2 regions of the Photobacterium panuliri genome follow, and region 2 is predicted to be linked to the other one. Evidence: predicted binding sites of a transcription regulator. Region 2 holds the regulator's gene; the other holds the start of a gene.
The links. The regulator PurR, encoded in region 2, represses purine synthesis genes. The targets are predictions, from matches to a motif close to TNANGNAAACGTTTNCNTNA.

Region 1 (6,320 bases), 560 kb from region 2:
AGAGTCGGTATTTAGCAGGATATCACCTTCCAGCCAGCCGGCTTCAAGGCCGAACGCACCCGTCATACCGGCTTCTTCATCGATAGTCAGCAGAACCTCCAGTGGGCCATGCTCGATATCTTTGGCGGCCAATACCGCAAGGCAAGTTGCCATGCCGATACCGTTATCGGCACCTAGGGTTGTGCCCTTGGCTTTAACCCACTCGCCGTCAACGTATGGCTGGATGGGATCCGTCGTGAAGTCATGAGCTGTGTCTTCGTTCTTCTGCGGCACCATATCGATGTGGGCCTGCAGGACGACGCCCTTGCGGTTTTCCATACCTGTCGTTGCTGGTTTTTTGATGATTACGTTGCCTGTTGTATCGCGGCGAACATCCAGACCTTCGTTTTTCGCGAACGCAATGATGTGCTGGGCAAGTGCTTCTTCATGCTTCGACGGGTGAGGGATAGAGCAGATTTGATCGAAAAACTGCCACACAGGCTGTGGCGCTAGTTGACTGATTTCAGACACAGCAGTCTCCTTATAAACCTTCGTAGATTAGCGATTGTGGTAGTACATTGTGATGAAAAATTTAAATATTGCAGAACAATTACCTATCGCAGTTAACCTTAAGCATATCACCGTGTACGAATTCGTAACAGATAAATATTGTGCCCAGCGGTGTGTTACAGGTTTTTATGACCGCGCCGATGTTTTTCATCCCGGTAGCACGGGTTTTACGTGTTCATTTGGTTTGTTGAATGTGCTCAGTAGGTATATCTGATGTTGCAATGTTGTGGTTGTTGAATTTCTCACGCTGTAATAAAATTACAATGATAGGGGTGAAATGAAGAATGAAACGCAAAAGTGTGATGAAGTTAAAGAAAATGCTTGAAACTTTATTACGATAAGATTATAGTTTGATCATCTTCTGATACGAAGACGAACGACATAGCAAAATGCTCAGGACGAGCCCGATACATCGCCTCCATGGAACTGAGATTAAGTCGAAGCCAAGACGGCCTAGCACTATTGTTTATGTGTTTTAAACGCTTAATTAATCAAGGTGATAATAATGAAAATTTTTGAATCTGTTGCAAATTTCTGGAATAACCGTGCTGTTTACACTGGTAACTTCACGTACCCAACTTCGTTCGGCTACTAATTTTTAATTTTGTTTTGCTGGGTACTCAACCTGAGTGGTGCCGAGCAGAACGATGGAACTGTATTGTTCACCCCCCTATATTTTTGAGAATTTCTGGTAACCGCCTTTCGGTAACCGTCACATTCTTAACGCCACTTCTGATTGAAGTGGCGTTTTTTTTTGTTTTCGCCCAGCTCCCATTTCTACAATCCCTTCTTTCTGGTATTTACGGGCTTCAATTGCACGCATCGCAATGTATTCGATTACATTATGAGTAGGCGGCCAAATAGCATGCTTATAAATGGAATATTATCGTTTGCGTAACAGAGATAAATTTTGATTGTTCAATTGTTGCACATGATAATAAGATGTTAATCCGTTGATTTTTAATAATTAAATTTAAAAGCGTTAAGTAATGGATGTTTTTTTATGCGGTTGTTGCACATCTCTAGTGATAATTTCCTTATTTTCTGGAAATCAGTGAGCAAGGCGCATATAATCGCCCCCCAAAAATAGATGACGCAAACGTTTTCTATTTTCGGCGGCAGCCTTGCTGGGATGAGTGAAGAGCAAGGCTGTGCACACTTAGCGGCGTAACCATCTCCAAGGAATCGAGAGCAATGCTTGAGAAACTATTCAAACTCAAAGAAAACGGTACTGATGTACGAACTGAGCTGTTAGCGGGTTTAACGACCTTCCTGACTATGGCCTACATTATCTTTGTTAACCCGACGATGCTTTCGCAGACAGGGATGGATCAGGGCGCAGTATTTGTTGCAACCTGTGTAGCGGCAATGGTGGGCTGTTTCATCATGGGCTTTGTTGCCAACTATCCGGTAGCACAGGCTCCGGGCATGGGTTTGAATGCCTTTTTCACTTATGGCGTTGTATTGGGGATGGGATACACCTGGCAGGTGGCATTAGCCGCTGTTTTCCTGTCTGGCTTGTGTTTTATTGCATTGAGCGTGCTGAAGGTTAGGGAGTGGATCATCAATGCGATCCCTCATGCCCTGAGGACGGGGATCTCTGCCGGTATCGGTTTGTTTCTTGCGTTTATTGCTCTGCAAAGCTCGGGTATTGTTGTCGATAATCCGGCGACCCTGGTGCAGGTGGGTGATTTTACTAGTTTCCCGGCGGCCATGGCTGCGCTGGGCTTTTTCCTGACCATCGCCCTTGTTCACCGCGGCTATAAGGCGGCGGTTTTGATTGCAATCTTGGCGGTGACCGCGATCGGTGTCGTGACGGGCAACGTCCAGTACGGTGGTATCGTCTCTATGCCGCCGAGCATTGCGCCAACCTTCATGCAGATGGATTTTTCCGGTGCAATGGAAGTGGGTCTGGTTTCTGTGGTATTTGCTTTCTTGTTCGTCGATCTGTTTGACACGGCAGGCACTTTGGTTGGTGTTGCGACTAAGGCCGAGCTGATTGACAAAGACGGCAAGCTGCCTCGTTTGAATCGCGCGCTGCTGGCTGACAGTACTGCGACCTCGGTGGGTGCGGTACTGGGTACGTCAAACACAACGTCATTTGTCGAGAGTGTATCGGGCGTTGCTGTTGGTGGACGAACGGGTCTGACGGCGGTGACAGTCGGGGTATTATTCCTGCTGGCCTTGTTCTTTGCACCGTTGGCGGGTATGGTGCCAGCATATGCAACAGCGGGAGCGTTGTTCTACGTTGCCATTCTGATGATGTCCGGATTAGTGAGCATAGACTGGCGTGACTTAACAGAAGCAGCACCTGTAGTTGTAGTTTGCCTGCTGATGCCGTTAACATATTCTATCGCCGAAGGTATTGGCCTTGGTTTTATTACCTATGCTGCTGTGAAAGTCATGAGCGGCAAAGGGCGTGATGTCAATATCAGCGTTTGGGTTATTGCCGCGCTGTTTATTGCTAAAATTATTTTCTTATAACAGTTTTATAAATACACCTAGCGGCCTTGCCGCTGACTCAGAGGTTCATCGGATATGAGTAATAAGTTCATCATCACCTGGGATAACATGCAGATGTATACCCGCCAGCTAGCTGAGAAGCTACTTCCTGCAGACCAGTGGAAAGGTATCATTGCGGTAAGCCGTGGTGGTTTGGTCCCGTCGGCAATCCTGGCCCGTGAACTTGGCATTCGTTACGTTGATACCGTTTGTATCTCAAGCTACGACCATGATCACCAGCGTGACATGAAAGTACTTAAGCAGGCTGACGGTGACGGCGAAGGCTTTATCGTGGTTGATGACCTTGTGGATACTGGCGGTACGGCAGAGATGATCCGCCAAATGTACCCGAAAGCTAAATTTGTAACGGTATGCGCCAAGCCGGCCGGTAAGCATCTTGTTGATGATTACGTGGTTGATATCCCTCAAGATACATGGATTGAGCAGCCATGGGACATGGCGGTAACGTTTGTTGAGCCGCTAGGCAAAAAATAACCGTTGTTGAGATTTACGCCGAGATACGAAAAAAGGAGCCGCAAGGCTCCTTTTTCTTGCCTGCCGTTTGATACCGGTAGCGTTAACGGCGGGGTATGGGTGATATACTCTGAGTATTATTTGGAAATTCCGCCGTTCTGACCGGCCACTGTTCGGCCGGTGCACTGTTTACCTGTCTTGTCAGGCTGTTGGCGGAACCACAATTGATGGAGTCTATCGTGTCCGAACAGTCCAAAGTTAATCTTTCCGAGAAGTTATTTGCCCCACGACAGACCAGTAAGGAAACCTCCAGTTTGGTGAAGCTGGCAGGGTTTGCCGATATGCCTGTTCATAATGCCCTCGACGGTGACAGCGAACATGGCTGGTATCGAATACTGCGCCGTCCGCAGTGGATCTGGCAGGGGATAGATCCGATTGAGATGGAAGCGGTTTTCTCTCGCATGGCGAATTCGGACGCCCCGCGAACCCGCGATGATCTCTTGGATACGGTTATTGGTTACAAGCCGGGTAACTGGGTCTACGAATGGAGCCAGCTTGGCGGCGAGCACCAAAAAGTGGCCCGTTATCTTATTGAGCAGGGACGGGGCGAGGAAGCTGCCAATGAGCTTCTCAATGCCAGTATGCACTATAGCATCGCGGCCTACCCTCATCTCAAAGGCGATGCGCTGGCAGCACAGGCTGAGGTGCAGGCCAACCAGACCTACCGTGATGCGATGGAGTACATGCCGCACCAGATGCGGACCATTGACATCAAATATGAAAACAAGACCTTTCAGGCGTTCATCCACCTTCCCCGTACAGACAAGCTGTTGCCCACCGTCGTGGTGAGTGGCGGTCTTGATACCCTCCAATCGGATTTGTGGCGTCTGTACCATAAGTATCTTGGTCCTGCCGGTTTTGCCATGGTGACCTTGGATATGCCGTCTGTCGGGCACAGCAGCCACTGGTCTTTGACTGAGGATACCAGTCGGTTGCATCAGGCACTGCTCCAGCAGATCAAAGAGGTGCCTTGGGTTGACCATACCCGGGTGGCCATGCTTGGTTTTCGGTTTGGGGGTAACGCGGCGATTCGACTCGGTTTTCTCGAGCCGACCCGGCTTAAGGCTTGCGTGAGCGTCGGGGGCGTACTGCACAGCGGTTTGGCGGAGGCCAAGCGGCTGGAGTCGATGCCGAGGATGTACCTTGATATGCTGGCATCCCGGCTGGGTAAGCACGGCGTCTCCAAAACCAGCCTGATCTCTCACTTGTCGGCCTGGTCACTGAAAACTCAGGGGCTGTTGGGGCGTCGTCGGAGTGAGGTGCCGATGTTGGGGCTTGGCCTCAAGGGCGATCCGGTGTGTTCCGAGATGGACAACCAGTTGGTGGCGATGTCTTCGCGGGGAGGCAAGGCCGTGACTTTACCGGCCAAGCCACTGCATGACGGTTACCACCGCGCGATGGTGATGGCTGTGGACTGGCTCAAGGAAAAGCTGGAGTGACGGCCGGGGGAATAGGCTGATAGCGTGAGAGTGGGGCTATAACTGGTACGATTGTGAATAAGTTGTTGCAAATCGTGATAAATATAGCTTAAATGGAATATACACTCTATGGCTTATCCCCGTCACTCAATGATGAGCGGGCCTGCTGCAGAGTAACCGTTGATGATGACTAGGGATGGAGATGACGGATGACGACTACTGCAAAGACGGCAAATTTTCCGCCTCACGGACGATTGATCACCAAGCTTACGGCATTGGGTCCTTACCTTCGCCAGCAGCATTCGTCTGATGGGTATTATTTTTTTGACTGCCTGTCGAGTTGTATTAGTGCCAAGAAAGCCCCGGAGGAACGTGAGTTCTGGGGGTGGTGGTTGATCTTGCAAGCCACCGAGCAGGGATTCGAGTACCAGTATTTCTTCGGGCGCTACAATGATTCCGGTGAATGGCAGAAAGAGCCAGTGCCAGCTAAGCATGAACAGGCAGTGTTGCAAACTCTTGACGATTTCTATCCAAAATTGAAAGGATTGTTACACGATGAGCTGGAGCTGTCTTTATCGGCAGCAAAGGAGCTCGAAGGGCCTGAATTAGGTAGTGCCGCTTAAGTTGGGAACAGATCAAAGATCGAAGAATAATGCGCCAAACTGGCGCATTTTTCTTGTGCTTTTTAAAGGGTGTGATACAACAACGGTCTATTTATCATTTTTGTTAGATCCCCATGGCAGAGACAAATACCCTCAATGTACGCAAGACGGACCTGGCTGACAAAGCCGCAGTGCATGACAGTCACGCCGTCAAATCCGCATCACACACGATTGTTGTAAAACTGGGTACCAGCGTTTTGACTGGTGGTACTCTCAAGCTTGATCGCGCTCATATGGTTGAGCTAGTCAGGCAGTGTGCTTTGCTGCGCCGTAATGGCCACAAAGTGATTATCGTGACCTCTGGCGCTATTGCCGCCGGCCGTGAACATTTGGGGTACCCCGAACTGCCCAAAACCATGGCGAGCAAGCAGTTGCTGGCCGCGGTGGGGCAGAGCCGCTTGATCCAGGAATGGGAAAGTCTGTTTGAAATCTACGGCCTGCATATTGGCCAGATGCTGCTGACTCGCGCTGATCTTGATGATCGCGAGCGTTTTCTTAATGCCCGCGATATGATTGTGGCCCTGCTCGACAACGGGATTATTCCTGTCGTCAACGAAAATGACGCCGTGGCGACCACTGAAATAAAAGTGGGCGACAACGACAACCTTTCTGCGCTGGTGGGTATTCTTGCCGGTGCCAACAAGCTTTTGCTGCT
Region 2 (12,134 bases):
ACAGCCAATGGGTCCACCACCTAGTACCAGCAGGCGCTTGGGCTGTTGGTCGAGTTGCCAGATCGTATCGGATGTCAGGTAATGGACTTTGTCCAGACCGGGGATTGCCGGCACGAGAGGGCGGGCCCCCGTTGCAATGACGATATTGCGGGTGGTGATTCGCTCGCCATTCACTTCAATTTCCCACGGTGAGAGGATTGTTGCCTCGCCTTGGATACAATTGACGCCCAAGTTTGTGTAGCGCTCGATACTGTCATGAGGCTCGATTTTGGCGATAACCTGATGGATTCGCCCCATTACCTGCTTAAAATCAACGCTGGCTTTACCAGTATGGATACCGAACTCCTTGGCTCGGGTGATTTCAGCCATCGTATGGGCTGCTCGGATAATGGCTTTTGATGGGACGCAGCCCGTGTTGAGGCAGTCTCCTCCCATTTTGTGGCGTTCAATCAGGGTGACTTTGGCTTTGACCGCAGCGGCAATGTAGGCACTCACCAAGCCACCGGCTCCCGCGCCGATCACCACCATGTTCTGGTCAAAGTGGCTTGGCTTTTCCCATTGGGCGTAAAGGCGGCGTTTGTTGGTGATCCCCATTCCTGCCTTGGCCAATAATGGGAACAGGCCCAGTAATGCCAGTGAGATTAATACCGGCGCAGAGATGATTCCGCTCAGAGATTCAATCTGACCGAGCTGGGTTCCTGCGTTGATATAGACAGCCGTACCGGCCAGCATGCCAACTTGGCTGACCACAAAGAAAATACGGGTGCTGATAGGCGTTAACCCCATCAGAAGATTGACAAGGAAAAACGGGAAAATGGGTATCAGGCGCAGGGTGAAGAGATAAAAAGCACCATCTTTCTTGACGCCGTTGTTGATTGCGGACAGTCGTTGCCCGAATTTAGCCTGAACCCAGTCACGTAGGATGAAACGGCTGAACAGAAAAGCAAGGGTTGCGCCGATGGTACTGGCGAAAGACACCAGTAGCAGGCTCCACCAGAATCCAAATAAGGCGGCACCAAGGAGTGTCATAATCGCTGCGCCGGGCAAGGATAGGGCTGTGACAGCGACGTATACGGCAAAATACACCAGACTCGCGGTGATGGGGTTACTGGTAATCGTATCTTGCAGGGCGATCTGCTGTGCCTTGGCATTTTCCAGAGTGAAATAGGCCCCTAAATCAAACCCAATCCATAATCCGATTAGTGCGACAACGATTCCGGTTATTAGCAGTTTTTTTCTGTCCATATTGAGTGCTCCCGTTATTGGCCCTGCGGAGTGTCTGTCTTGTTGGTTGTGTCGCTATCTTGCTGCTGAGGCTGAATCGGTAAACTGCAAAACCCCTGCTCAGGTACATCAAGGGCGGTATTGAACTTGGCCGATAGGTTCTGAAAAGCAACCAAGGCGGTCAGTTCAACGATAGCATCTTCGTCATACCATTGGCTGAGGGTCGATAGCATATCGTCAGTAACTTTCTGGCCTGTGATCGTCATCGCTTCTACGTAGTGCAACACGGCAATTTCTTCTGCATTGAATAGGTTGCTGTGCTGCCAATTAGCCAGTGCTTTGATTTTTTCGACTGAATCACAGCGTTCAGCCAGCTTCATGCCATTGGCGTCAACACAGAAGGCGCAATCGTTGAGTTGCGAGACGCGGACGCAGATCAGCGAACGGATCACTGGTGCGAGGGGGGATGATGAGCGGTCAAGAAAGCCGAAAAAACCTGCGACTAGCCAGAATAAGGTTGGGCGACGCCCCCACAACTTGGCGGGATTGAGTACATTGCCGTAGTGTCGCTTCTGAAGCCACAGTAGGGGCCGGACAAAAATAGAATAACGACGTTTGGATGGGATGCGCACATTAACCTCTCTGAATGTCTATGGTTTGCAAGAAAAAACTGCAAGCCTGTCATTATCACCGATATGCTGGTGCATTTGTGAGACTAGACCTTACCAAGAGGCGGATTATTTCAGTTTAATTGAAAAAAGTGCTTTAAATTCTTTTAGTTGATGCTTATTTGTACAGTTCTGGGTTGGTTATTGGTAACCATATGTTTTGGCACGGCCTCTGCAATCAGCAAATAGCCGCAAACAGCGATGGGCACGAAAGCCAACAGCATGGTTTTACCGATATGGTAGTTTCGATACCAGTACTTCCTCGCTCGTATGCGCAGCAAGATGCCCCACAGTAGAAGGGAACTGTTACTGAGCAGGGTCCAGGTAACCGCATCTCTAAGAGCTGTGATCGACGTGTAATCCTGCTGTACGAGGAAGAGGGTTAGCATTGGGGGGAAAAGACTGATCAGGACCAGCCAGCGCATTAGGCGTGGCCATTTACCAAACGTATCCTTGAACACACGTTCATTTTGTCCCGGGAATGGTTTGGAATAACTCATACTACCTCCACGATTCAGTTGTGTTCATTCTAACCTTGGCCTGAACGAAAGAAAGTATGGAGCAAGATCAGCGAGTAGCTTTGTGAGGAGATTCAATATTTGACGGAGTCTGACAAAAATTTGTCATATCAATGTTGATCTTGTTCTGATTTGCTTGTCATGCTGGCAAAAAGGCGAGGTGTGGCGGTTGGTGTGTTCTGCTTCTCTTGAGACTTTGTCTAATGTCCTCGTTCTCACGCTGTTGTTTATATTTTTATGCCACTGAGTTTAGTGAACCTGTGTTGGGACTTTTATTACGGCGCCTTATTGCGCATGAGTGCATATATTTAATATATAAGTCAGCGATCAGCCTAATTATTACTGGATTATAAATAAATGGCAGGGTTAATTCATCAAGGGAATTTATAATTAATGGAATATAAATAAATCTTAATTATTATTAACGGGTTTAATGGTTTTATTAATAGGAATAAATAAAAAAAGAGACCCGAAGGTCTCTTTCTAAATTCTGTTTATTAATACCTAAATTAGTTTAGGTCATTCAAAAGTTGTTGACGGCGTTCTGGTGGAATAACTGTCCAGTGTCTGCCGCTGATTGCGCCTTCTAGTTGCCATAGCATATCGATGGCTAGGCTGCCGCTGTGTGTGGCTTGTAGGGCTTTAAACGCATTGATTGAGCCAGCATTTTTTAGCTCTTCAATGGTAGCGATGCCTGCTTTCTTCAGCATACGCTCGTTGGCTAGGCGCAGGTTTGGTAGATCTTTGATGCGCTCTGGGCCTGTGGTTGTCTTGGTGACTTTATCAACTTGAGCTGCCTCAAGTGATTGTTTTGCATGCTCTAGAATTTTTTCTGGTTGCTGCCACCATTCTTCAGGAATGGCATAGTGCTTGGTAACAACAGGAAAGCCACGCTTTTTATAAATATATGGTTCTAAGCCTGCGTCTTTGAATCCAGTTTCATTAGAAGCATTAGCACGCAGGTGAAGTTTATTATTTACGACTAGCGCGAACATCGTTTCGCCGGAAAAAATACCATAACCACCAAACATAGAACGTGATTTGATATTACCAAAACATTGGAATAGTCGTAATGAGTCTTTAAGTACTGGTTTGTCCATGTGTCTTCTCTGTAAATAAGTTAGAAGTCACCAAACAACAGAGCGTGGAGAAAGAATAGCAAAGATACACAACTGGTTATGTCAGACAATAGCGAATATTTTCTGAAATGATGATTGCTATATCCATCGGCAACCCCGCTACCTTAAGTTGAATAAAAAATAGGGATATATTCAGCTCTTAGGCCGGAAGCTTTGCGTCCCTACCTTTCGATAGGTTTGCCTTGTTCGTGACCTGGTAAGAATATCATTAGTTGATAAATTTGAACTTGCTCCCAATTTTGGTTTTGTGATCCTTGTCACATATTTTCATTCAGATGGCTGATAAAGGCAACGCATTTTTGATTTTCGTTCGATAAGTATCGGTCAAAATTGTAAAAAAAGCCGGCCTATGGTAGGCCAGCTTCTTGTATTGTCATCAGATTGTGTGACGTGTAATTAGTTGAGTTTCTTCACTGATTTTCGCTCAACCAGTTCAGGAGTCATCTCGAACACTTGGTGTGCATGTTCTTTGTCTTTTACGCGATGCATCAAAATCTCAACAGCACTTTTGCCCAATCGACGCTTTGGCTGGTGGATTGTGGTCAATGGTGGTGAAAAGTAAGGTGCTAGATCGATATTGTCGTAACCAATGATAGAGATATCATCCGGTATACGGATTCCTGCTTGTTGGAAGGTACTGATCAGACCCATCGCCATGATGTCGTTGAAACAGAAGATAGCAGTTGGACGTTCTTCCATTGCGATTAAGGCATTTGCTGCGACAACGGCAGATTCACACTCGAAGTCACCTTCCAGAATCCAATCTTCGTTGACAGGCAAATTCGCTTCGTTCATTGCCTTGCGGAAACCTTTAAGGCGATCGCGGCAAGCAGCCTTTTCGCTGTGGCCTGTCAGGCAACCAATTTTCTTGTGACCATGCTCAATGAAGTATTTAGTCGCTACATAGCCACCAAGTTCTGCATTGTCTTGGATCTTATCTGTATGTGGGCTCTCTGGACCCCAGTCCATGATAACCATTGGTAGATCTTTTTGGCGCTCTAACAGTGCAAGCAGTTTTTCGTCCAGATCAGAACACATGACCAACAGGCCATCTACGCGTTTTTCAGCCAGCATTCGCAGATAGTCGCGCTGCTTGTCGAGGTTTCCTTCGGTATTACAAAGGATAAGTGTGTAACCCTGACCATAGCAGTACTCTTCAACGCCGTGGACAACTTCAGCGAAGAATGGGTTGGTTGACTTGGTTACCAGCATACCGATAGTGCGAGTTGTGTTGCACTTCAAGCTTCGCGCAACGGCACTCGGTGCATAGTTAAGCTCGTCAACGGCTTCCAAGACTTTTTTCTGTGTTGCTTCTGCGACGAAGCGAGTTTTGTTGATTACGTGAGAGACGGTGGTCGTTGAAACACCAGCCAAACGCGCAACATCTTTAATCGTTGCCATAGTTATTCTTCTAATAAGATAGAGGTCAGAGGACCTAACTGAAAGCTTTACCCAAAAGAGTAGTGAACTTATCCACATCTGCTGTAATTACAGTTCACTATTCTATTGAGTACAGCGAGTAGAAACAGCTAAAGCCGCATCACAAAGGGCGGCATAGCTCGTCGTTCTGATCGACGTATAGAATAGCGTAACAAGCAACGCACTGTTAGTTTGCACCGTGTAATCGCTTGCGTTCACATTTTACCGAGTGTGGATAAGAGTGCAATAATTCTTATCGAAGAAATGAAAAAATCTTGATGGCGGTCATCATTTCTATCCGTGAGGCTTATGATATTACAATGGGATAGCCATAAACAGGATGGGGCATGACCGATACCCGCCAACCATAGACACGTTCAATATTGCTACTGGTTAGGACTTGGTCAGCGTTTCCATCTGCTTGGATACGACCGTGGTTCATAATCACCAATCGATCGGCATACTGTGAGGCCAAATTTAGGTCATGAATGACCACAACAACGGCAGCGCCAGATTTGGCCATGTCTTTGGCTACCTGCAAAGTATTGTGCTGGTGGGCAAGATCAAGCGCCGATGTCGGTTCGTCAAGCATCAGTATACATTGATGGCCAGCTTCGCTGAGCTGGGTCAATACCCGAGCAAAATGCACGCGCTGTTTTTCCCCGCCTGAAAGGCTAGGGTAAAGTCGGTGGGCAAGGTGGTTGACATCGACCCGTGTCATGGATGCTTCTGCAACGGCCTGGCATTTTGTATTGGGTAGATCAAGTGGCATACCGCCGAGCTGTACGACCTCCTGTGCGGAAAAGGCAAAAGTCAGGCCGCTGTGTTGTGGCAATACGCCAAGATGCCTAGCCAGTGTTTTGGGTGACCATTGCTCACGTAGATGATCGAAGTAGTACGTTTTGCCGCCTGCCTCTATTTCCCCGCAAAGCACTTTTAGCAAGGAGCTTTTCCCCGCACCGTTAGGCCCGAGCAGGGCGGTTAGCTCACCGCTTCGTAGCTGAATGGAAAAGTTCTCCAGCAGCGTTTTCCCGCCAAGTGATAGGTTTAAGTTACGGGCATCTATCGCAATTGGGAGATGGGGCGATGGGGTCGTCATGACATTCTCCCTTTTTGTTGAGTTAGCAAGATAATAAAGAACGGAGCCCCCAGAATAGCGGTGATGATGCCGACGGGTAGCTCTGCGGGAGCGGCAGCTATACGTGCAAGCATATCGGCAACCAGCAGGATTAATGCCCCGATGAGCGCTGATAGTGGGAGCAGCGTTTTATGGTTGGGGCCAGCCAGTATTCGCCCAATATGGGGGACGATAAGGCCGACAAAGCCAATAACCCCTGTCAGAGAGACGGCAATACCGACACCTGCCGCACACAGAAGAATCAAGCGACGTTTTAGCTGTTGCACATTAATGCCGAGGTGTTTGGCTTCTGCTTCACCTAGTAATAGGGCGTTGATGCCATTCGCATCGCGGTAAAATAACGTCAGAAGTGTGGTAAGAGTGGCAAAAGCCAGACCGATCCCCGGCCATGTTGCGCCGGCCAGCGAGCCCATACTCCATAAAGAGAGATCGCGCAGAGCCTGATCATCGGCAAAGTAGTTCATCAACCCCAGTGCGGCACCTGAAAGCGCACCGATGGCCACACCTGCAAGTAGCATGACAGTAACGGATGTTCCATTTTTATCTGTGCCTAATTGATAGACGAGATAGGTGCTTACCGCGCCGCCTATGAAGGCGAAAACAGGAACCGTTCCCAGTGTAAGCAGCAGAGGGTATGAGGCGACAAGGGGAGCAAAAACGACGATGGCAATTGCGGCACCAAGGCTGGCTCCCCCCGAAACCCCGATTATGCCAGGGTCAGCCAGCGGGTTACGAAAAAGCCCCTGCATCACGGCGCCGCATAACGCCAAAATCGCGCCAATAGCCATTCCCAAGAGGGTTCTTGGCAAGCGGATTTGATGAATAACAATGTCAATGTGCGCGGGCAGGTTGGTATCCCACGGGGCGAGAGCCTTGACGCTATCGGAAAAGGATATCGCCATCGGGCCGACCACCATTGAGGTGATGATGGCAAGCGCGAGTAAACAAAGGCCGGAAGGAAAGAGAATGCCGGCCGATAGTCGTTTTAAATGCATAGTAAGTACTGCTGGCCTATGCCAAGGTGATAATTAGTTAGGGTAAAAAACGCGGTTAAGACGTTCAGCTTCGCTAAGGCTCTTGAGACCAAGACCGCCAATTAAAGCGGTACCATCAATGGTTGCCAGCGCCTTGTTTTGGCCCGCAGGGGTAGCCGCAAGTAGAGGCATTTTTTTAATCAACTCATCCACTGAACCGAGGCTGTGCATGGTGCGCGAACTAAGCAAAATAATGTCTGGCTGCATTTCAACAATCGCTTCCATCGAGATAGGTTTGTAGGCACTGACCGAATCAGCTGCCGGGTTTATTGCACCAGCCAATGTAATAACGGTGTCTGCTGTGGTGTTTCGGCCGGCTACGTTAGCGGGGCGGCCATCATGGAGCATCAAGAACAGTACCTTTTTCGGTTGATGCTGGCCTGATAGGTTTTTCTCTATGGCTGCGACTGTTTTTGAGACTTTGCTCTTGAGTGCCAAGGCTTCGTTGTTTTTGCCCGTCACGGCACCAACTTGGTCGATGCGTGTCATTAGGTCATCGACGGTTTCTCCAGCGTTGACGACATCGACGCCGATGCCAGCTTGTTTGATCAAATCGAGTGTTGATGACGGACCCATTTCGTTGGAGCCGAGCAAAAGAGTGGGCTCAAGGGCAATTAAATTCTCGGCAGATAGTTGGCGGTGGTAGCCCAGTACAGCAATGTTGTCATCGATGAGGCCTTTGCTGGTGATATCGACTGCAATAAGTTGGTTTTGCGCCTGCATGGCATAGATGAGCTCGGTAATAGCAGCGCCGGCACTGATAATACGCTCTGAAGCCAGGCTTGACTGTGATACGACAAGAAGGGTGGCTGCGAGTGCGAAACGCTTCATGATTTGTCCTCTTCCATTAAAAGTTGGGTAGCTTTGATCTGGTTCTGTTGAAGAAAGGCCAGCAATTTCAGCATATTTTCTACAGATCCTGTTTTATCGGCCCCAATGACAATGGGTTTGTCCGGGTTGGCTCGTGCTTCTGTCAGTAGTTGTTCCTTGAACGATGACCAGTCATCAATAGGTTTGCCTTGCAGTGCCCAATAAGGGGCATTGGCGGTGATGTTGATTGTGATTGGATCCGATTGGGTTGATTGCAATATTTCGGTTTCTGTCTGCGGCAAATCGACTTCTAGAGATTGCAACTTGACGCTTGCTGTTAGCAGCAAGAAAACCATCACGATAAAAATAATATCGAGAAGGGGTGTCAAGTCAGGTTTGAGCTCATCATCAATGATGACGCTCTGGTGTGTCTTAATCATCGTGATGCCTCGACAGTCTCTGATGTGAGGGGTGAGGCTGCTGATTTGCAAGACGGCTCTAGCGATAGTCCTTCAAGCCATAAATTGCAGTGATTGAGGCTATGCTCCAATTTGCCGGTTATCTTATCTGCCCACAGCCCCAAGAGCTGCGCCCCGGTGATCGCCGGTAAGGCAATCAGCAGGCCTGCGGCCGTTGTACGCATGGCAAGACCGAGTCCGTCAGCAAGGTCATTGGGGGTTACCGAACCGCTGCTCATAGCGATGCCTTTGAACATATCGATAAGACCCAGAACGGTGCCGAGCAAACCAAGCAAGGGGCTGATCACGCCAATAAGCGCTAATAGCTTCAGCCCAGAACGAAGCTGGCTTCGTTTTTGTTGAAGCCAAATACCCGCCGCATCTTCGCGCAACGTCTTGGCGAAGTGGCGATGGGCGATGAGCATTGCCACCCCCTTGTAGAGCAGTGGGCGCTGACCTTGAAGTTGGTTGACGAGGTTGTCGAGTGTTGACTCGTCATTGCGGTTTTGCGCGGCGAGCAGGGCGTTGATTTTGCTGCGGCCAACTCCGGTACAGAGCAATACCTGTATCAAGCGTTCAAGAAGGATCATCACGGTCAGAGCTGAACATGCCAGAAGTGGCCAGGTCATAAGGCCGAGCTGGTTCTCTAAATTGGTTAGGGTTTCCATGGTTAATTTAACTCAAAGCGAACAGGGATTTGGACGCGGTGGGCAATGGCTTGCCCATCGACGATATGCGATGAAAAACGCCAGCGTTTAATCGCCTTTATAGCGGCGTCATCAAGAATGTTGGCACCGGATGACTGAACGAGAGTTTGTTTGATTTGCCTCCCCGTTTCATCTATCCAGACCTCAACCATCACCATCCCCTCGATCCCCCGTCGTTTGGCCATTTTGGGATAGCTGACCGGACTAGGGCGGGTGGCAAAGGTAGGCTTGCTAACAAGCTGGGGATTATTGTTGACGCCAGATGACGCCTCTGCGGTTTGGGCTGGAACCGAAGGTGCCTCGATGTGTTTTTCTGATTGGTTTTTAGGCTCTACTGTTTTTTTGTGAATAACGGGTTTTGGCTGTTTCTCAACCGGTTTGACTTTTTTCTCAACCGGCTTTGGAGGGTGTGGTTTGGCCTTAGGTGTCTTTGGCGCTTCTACCTGTTTTTTCTTAACAAGTTTCTTACGTTCAGTCGGTGCCTCTTTTTCAGGAACCTGCTGGGGCTGCGCGTCAGGTTCAACCTGAGCTGTCGGCTTTGGTTGCGGGCTTGGTACAGCAACAAGGTTTAGCGAAACCTTGTTGGCTTCTGTGCCGATAGGCATAGCAAGGGCCATTGTATTAGGGACAACGGATAATAAAACACCATGAAAGGCGACCGAAATGGCGCCGGCTATGACATATCTTTTTGTATTCACGCTCGCATCCAGCTTGCAAATTTTTGCGTTTAACTTATTGCTACGTTGAGGAAAATGGTTGTTGAGTTCCGTGTCATCAACGCAGCTGAACCCAGAATTGGGCTTATTATCCACGAAATGAAAATAATATCAATTATCATTTGCAATAGTGTTCTTGGGTATTTATGATGTGCCGCAAATAAGAGTGATTATCATCTGTTGCGTGGCGTAACGGACGGTAATGCTTAAAAGCAATAAATTAAAATGTAACGTCACTGCCGTGCTCAACACGGAATAGGGCCGAGTATTCAAGCACCTTTCTGGTTGAGATTAGATACTGGCCTTGAAGTAAGCATCAACTGGCGAATGCCGACTGGAGGGCTGGGACAACCAGTTCAAGGAACCCGTGGAACAATATCTCGTATCACTACAGGAGACGATGCCTGAGGCATTGCTCACCGAAGCCGTAACTGGCATCCATTCACCCGATCCCCTTCGCTTTGCGTTCAGCAACAAACGTTCAGCCCATGCTGGCGGTATGAGTGCAATGGTTTCCCCTGATGAGCGTCAGCCCTTGGCGTGTCAGGTGTTGTCATCAGAAAAAGCACCTGAAAAAGAGCGCTGTCTGTATATCCATATTCCTTTTTGCAGGGTGAGATGTACCTATTGCAATTTTTTCCAGTACGCCTCGAGCCAAAAACTGATCGATGAATATTTTGCTGCACTAGAAGTTGAAATTCAGCGCAAGGCCGCCATGCCATGGAGCCAGTCTGCGCCATTCAGGGCGGTATATGTTGGTGGCGGGACCCCAACAGACCTAACGGCAGAGCAGGTTGAGAAGCTTGGCAACTTGATCCGGTCGCATTTCCCATTGACGACAGATTGCGAAATTACCCTTGAGGGGCGGATTAATCGCTTTGACGACCGTATGTTTGAATCGGCCCTTGCGGGTGGGTTCAACCGCTTCTCTTTTGGCGTGCAGAGTTTTGATACTCAGGTACGCCGTAAAGCCAAGCGCTTGGACGATCGCGAAGATGTGCTATCGCGTATCCAGTCGCTAAGTGCTACGAATGCCGCACCGATAGTTATCGATTTGCTGTTTGGTCTTCCGTATCAGGATTTGACGGTATGGCAGCAAGATCTTGACGACTTCCTAAGCAGCGGCGCTCATGGGGTTGACCTCTATCAGCTGATTGAAATGGGGGGAACGCCGATGCAGGGGTTGGTTGAGAAAGGTAAGTTGCCATTGCCAGCCGAGACACCTGTTAAAGCCTCGATGTTTGAATACGGGGTGGCTTTTATGGACCGCCATCACCTGCGCCGTCTTAGCGTTAACCATTGGGCACGGGATAATCGGGAGCGAAGTATTTACAACAGTTTGGCGAAAACATCAGCCGAAGTATTGCCGCTAGGGGCTGGTGCTGGCGGTAATGTAGGCGGTTACGGATTTATGCAGCATCGGACGCTGGATGCTTATATTGCGGCAATAAAGTCCAACGAGCTACCCATTGCCATGATGATGAAATCAGCGCCACAGGCAGAGCTGTTTGCCGAGATCAAGGCGAGCTTTGATCGTGGCTTCCTCTCGGCTGAACACCTCAAGGCGCGCTTTGGCAAAGATATTTATGCGTATTGCCAGCCGCTGTTCAAGGCATGGCAGCAAAACGGTCTAGTGGTTTTTGATCAGGAGTACCTGTCTTTGACTCTGGCTGGGAGTTTTTGGGCGGTTAATCTGGCGCAGGCTATGATCCAAGTGTTGCAGCCTGTAACGGCAGCTCAGCATGCCGCATAGTTTTTTTGTCTTGTTTTTTTCCTAGGGCAAGTTGAATCATTGAAGTACCTGGAGTGTGACTGTGTTTGAGACGATTTCACAAGAAGTATTAAAACAAAAGGTTGCGGCAAAGCTGGCGGAGAATCCGGGCTTGCATGCTGTTGCTTTGGCGGAAGAATATGGTGTTACTGAGGGCGAGATAGTACTGTCGTTTCCGGCCGAGCTCGTAGAACATCTGGAGGGAGCTTATGCTCAGGCCATCTTGCAAGAGCTGCCAAGCTGGGGGCCTGTAACCACGATCGTTCATTCAATGGGGTCTATTTTTGAAGTAAAAGCGCCATTCCCCAAAGGAAAAGAAGCCCGTGGTTATTACAACCTCATGGGGAGGGACGGTGAACTGCATGGGCACCTTCGCCTCGATCTGGTGTCTGATATTACGCTTGTCAGCAAACCGTTCATGGGACAAGAAAGCTATTTTATCGGTTTCTTTGCCAAGGGCGGTGACTGCGTGTTCAAGGTCTATTTAGGGCGCGACAAGCAGCGTAAGCTATTCCCTGACCAAATCGAAAAA

Region 1: the regulator PurR is predicted to act here: its motif matches at 1,641-1,660, upstream of ACSF8X_RS06100 (NCS2 family permease).

Annotation. Positions count from the first base shown of each region.
Region 1 is NZ_CP197192.1:1,282,166-1,288,485, forward strand. Features, by position in the region: gene ACSF8X_RS06090 (aminoacyl-histidine dipeptidase) at 1-510, opposite strand, end outside; gene vcdP (small protein VcdP) at 1,055-1,144, shown strand; gene ACSF8X_RS06100 (NCS2 family permease) at 1,744-3,033, shown strand; gene gpt (xanthine phosphoribosyltransferase) at 3,088-3,546, shown strand; gene frsA (esterase FrsA) at 3,765-5,024, shown strand; gene crl (sigma factor-binding protein Crl) at 5,213-5,626, shown strand; gene proB (glutamate 5-kinase) at 5,740-6,320, shown strand, end outside.
Region 2 is NZ_CP197192.1:1,842,255-1,854,388, forward strand. Features, by position in the region: gene lpdA (dihydrolipoyl dehydrogenase) at 1-1,245, opposite strand, end outside; gene ACSF8X_RS08560 (carboxymuconolactone decarboxylase family protein) at 1,260-1,856, opposite strand; gene ACSF8X_RS08565 (hypothetical protein) at 2,000-2,392, opposite strand; gene ACSF8X_RS08570 (TfoX/Sxy family DNA transformation protein) at 2,920-3,510, opposite strand; cyclic di-GMP riboswitch class I at 3,636-3,741, opposite strand; gene purR (HTH-type transcriptional repressor PurR) at 3,946-4,950, opposite strand; gene ACSF8X_RS08580 (heme ABC transporter ATP-binding protein) at 5,276-6,067, opposite strand; gene ACSF8X_RS08585 (FecCD family ABC transporter permease) at 6,064-7,101, opposite strand; gene ACSF8X_RS08590 (heme/hemin ABC transporter substrate-binding protein) at 7,135-7,971, opposite strand; gene ACSF8X_RS08595 (ExbD/TolR family protein) at 7,968-8,390, opposite strand; gene ACSF8X_RS08600 (MotA/TolQ/ExbB proton channel family protein) at 8,387-9,076, opposite strand; gene ACSF8X_RS08605 (energy transducer TonB) at 9,079-9,813, opposite strand; gene hutW (heme anaerobic degradation radical SAM methyltransferase ChuW/HutW) at 10,232-11,584, shown strand; gene hutX (heme utilization cystosolic carrier protein HutX) at 11,646-12,134, shown strand, end outside.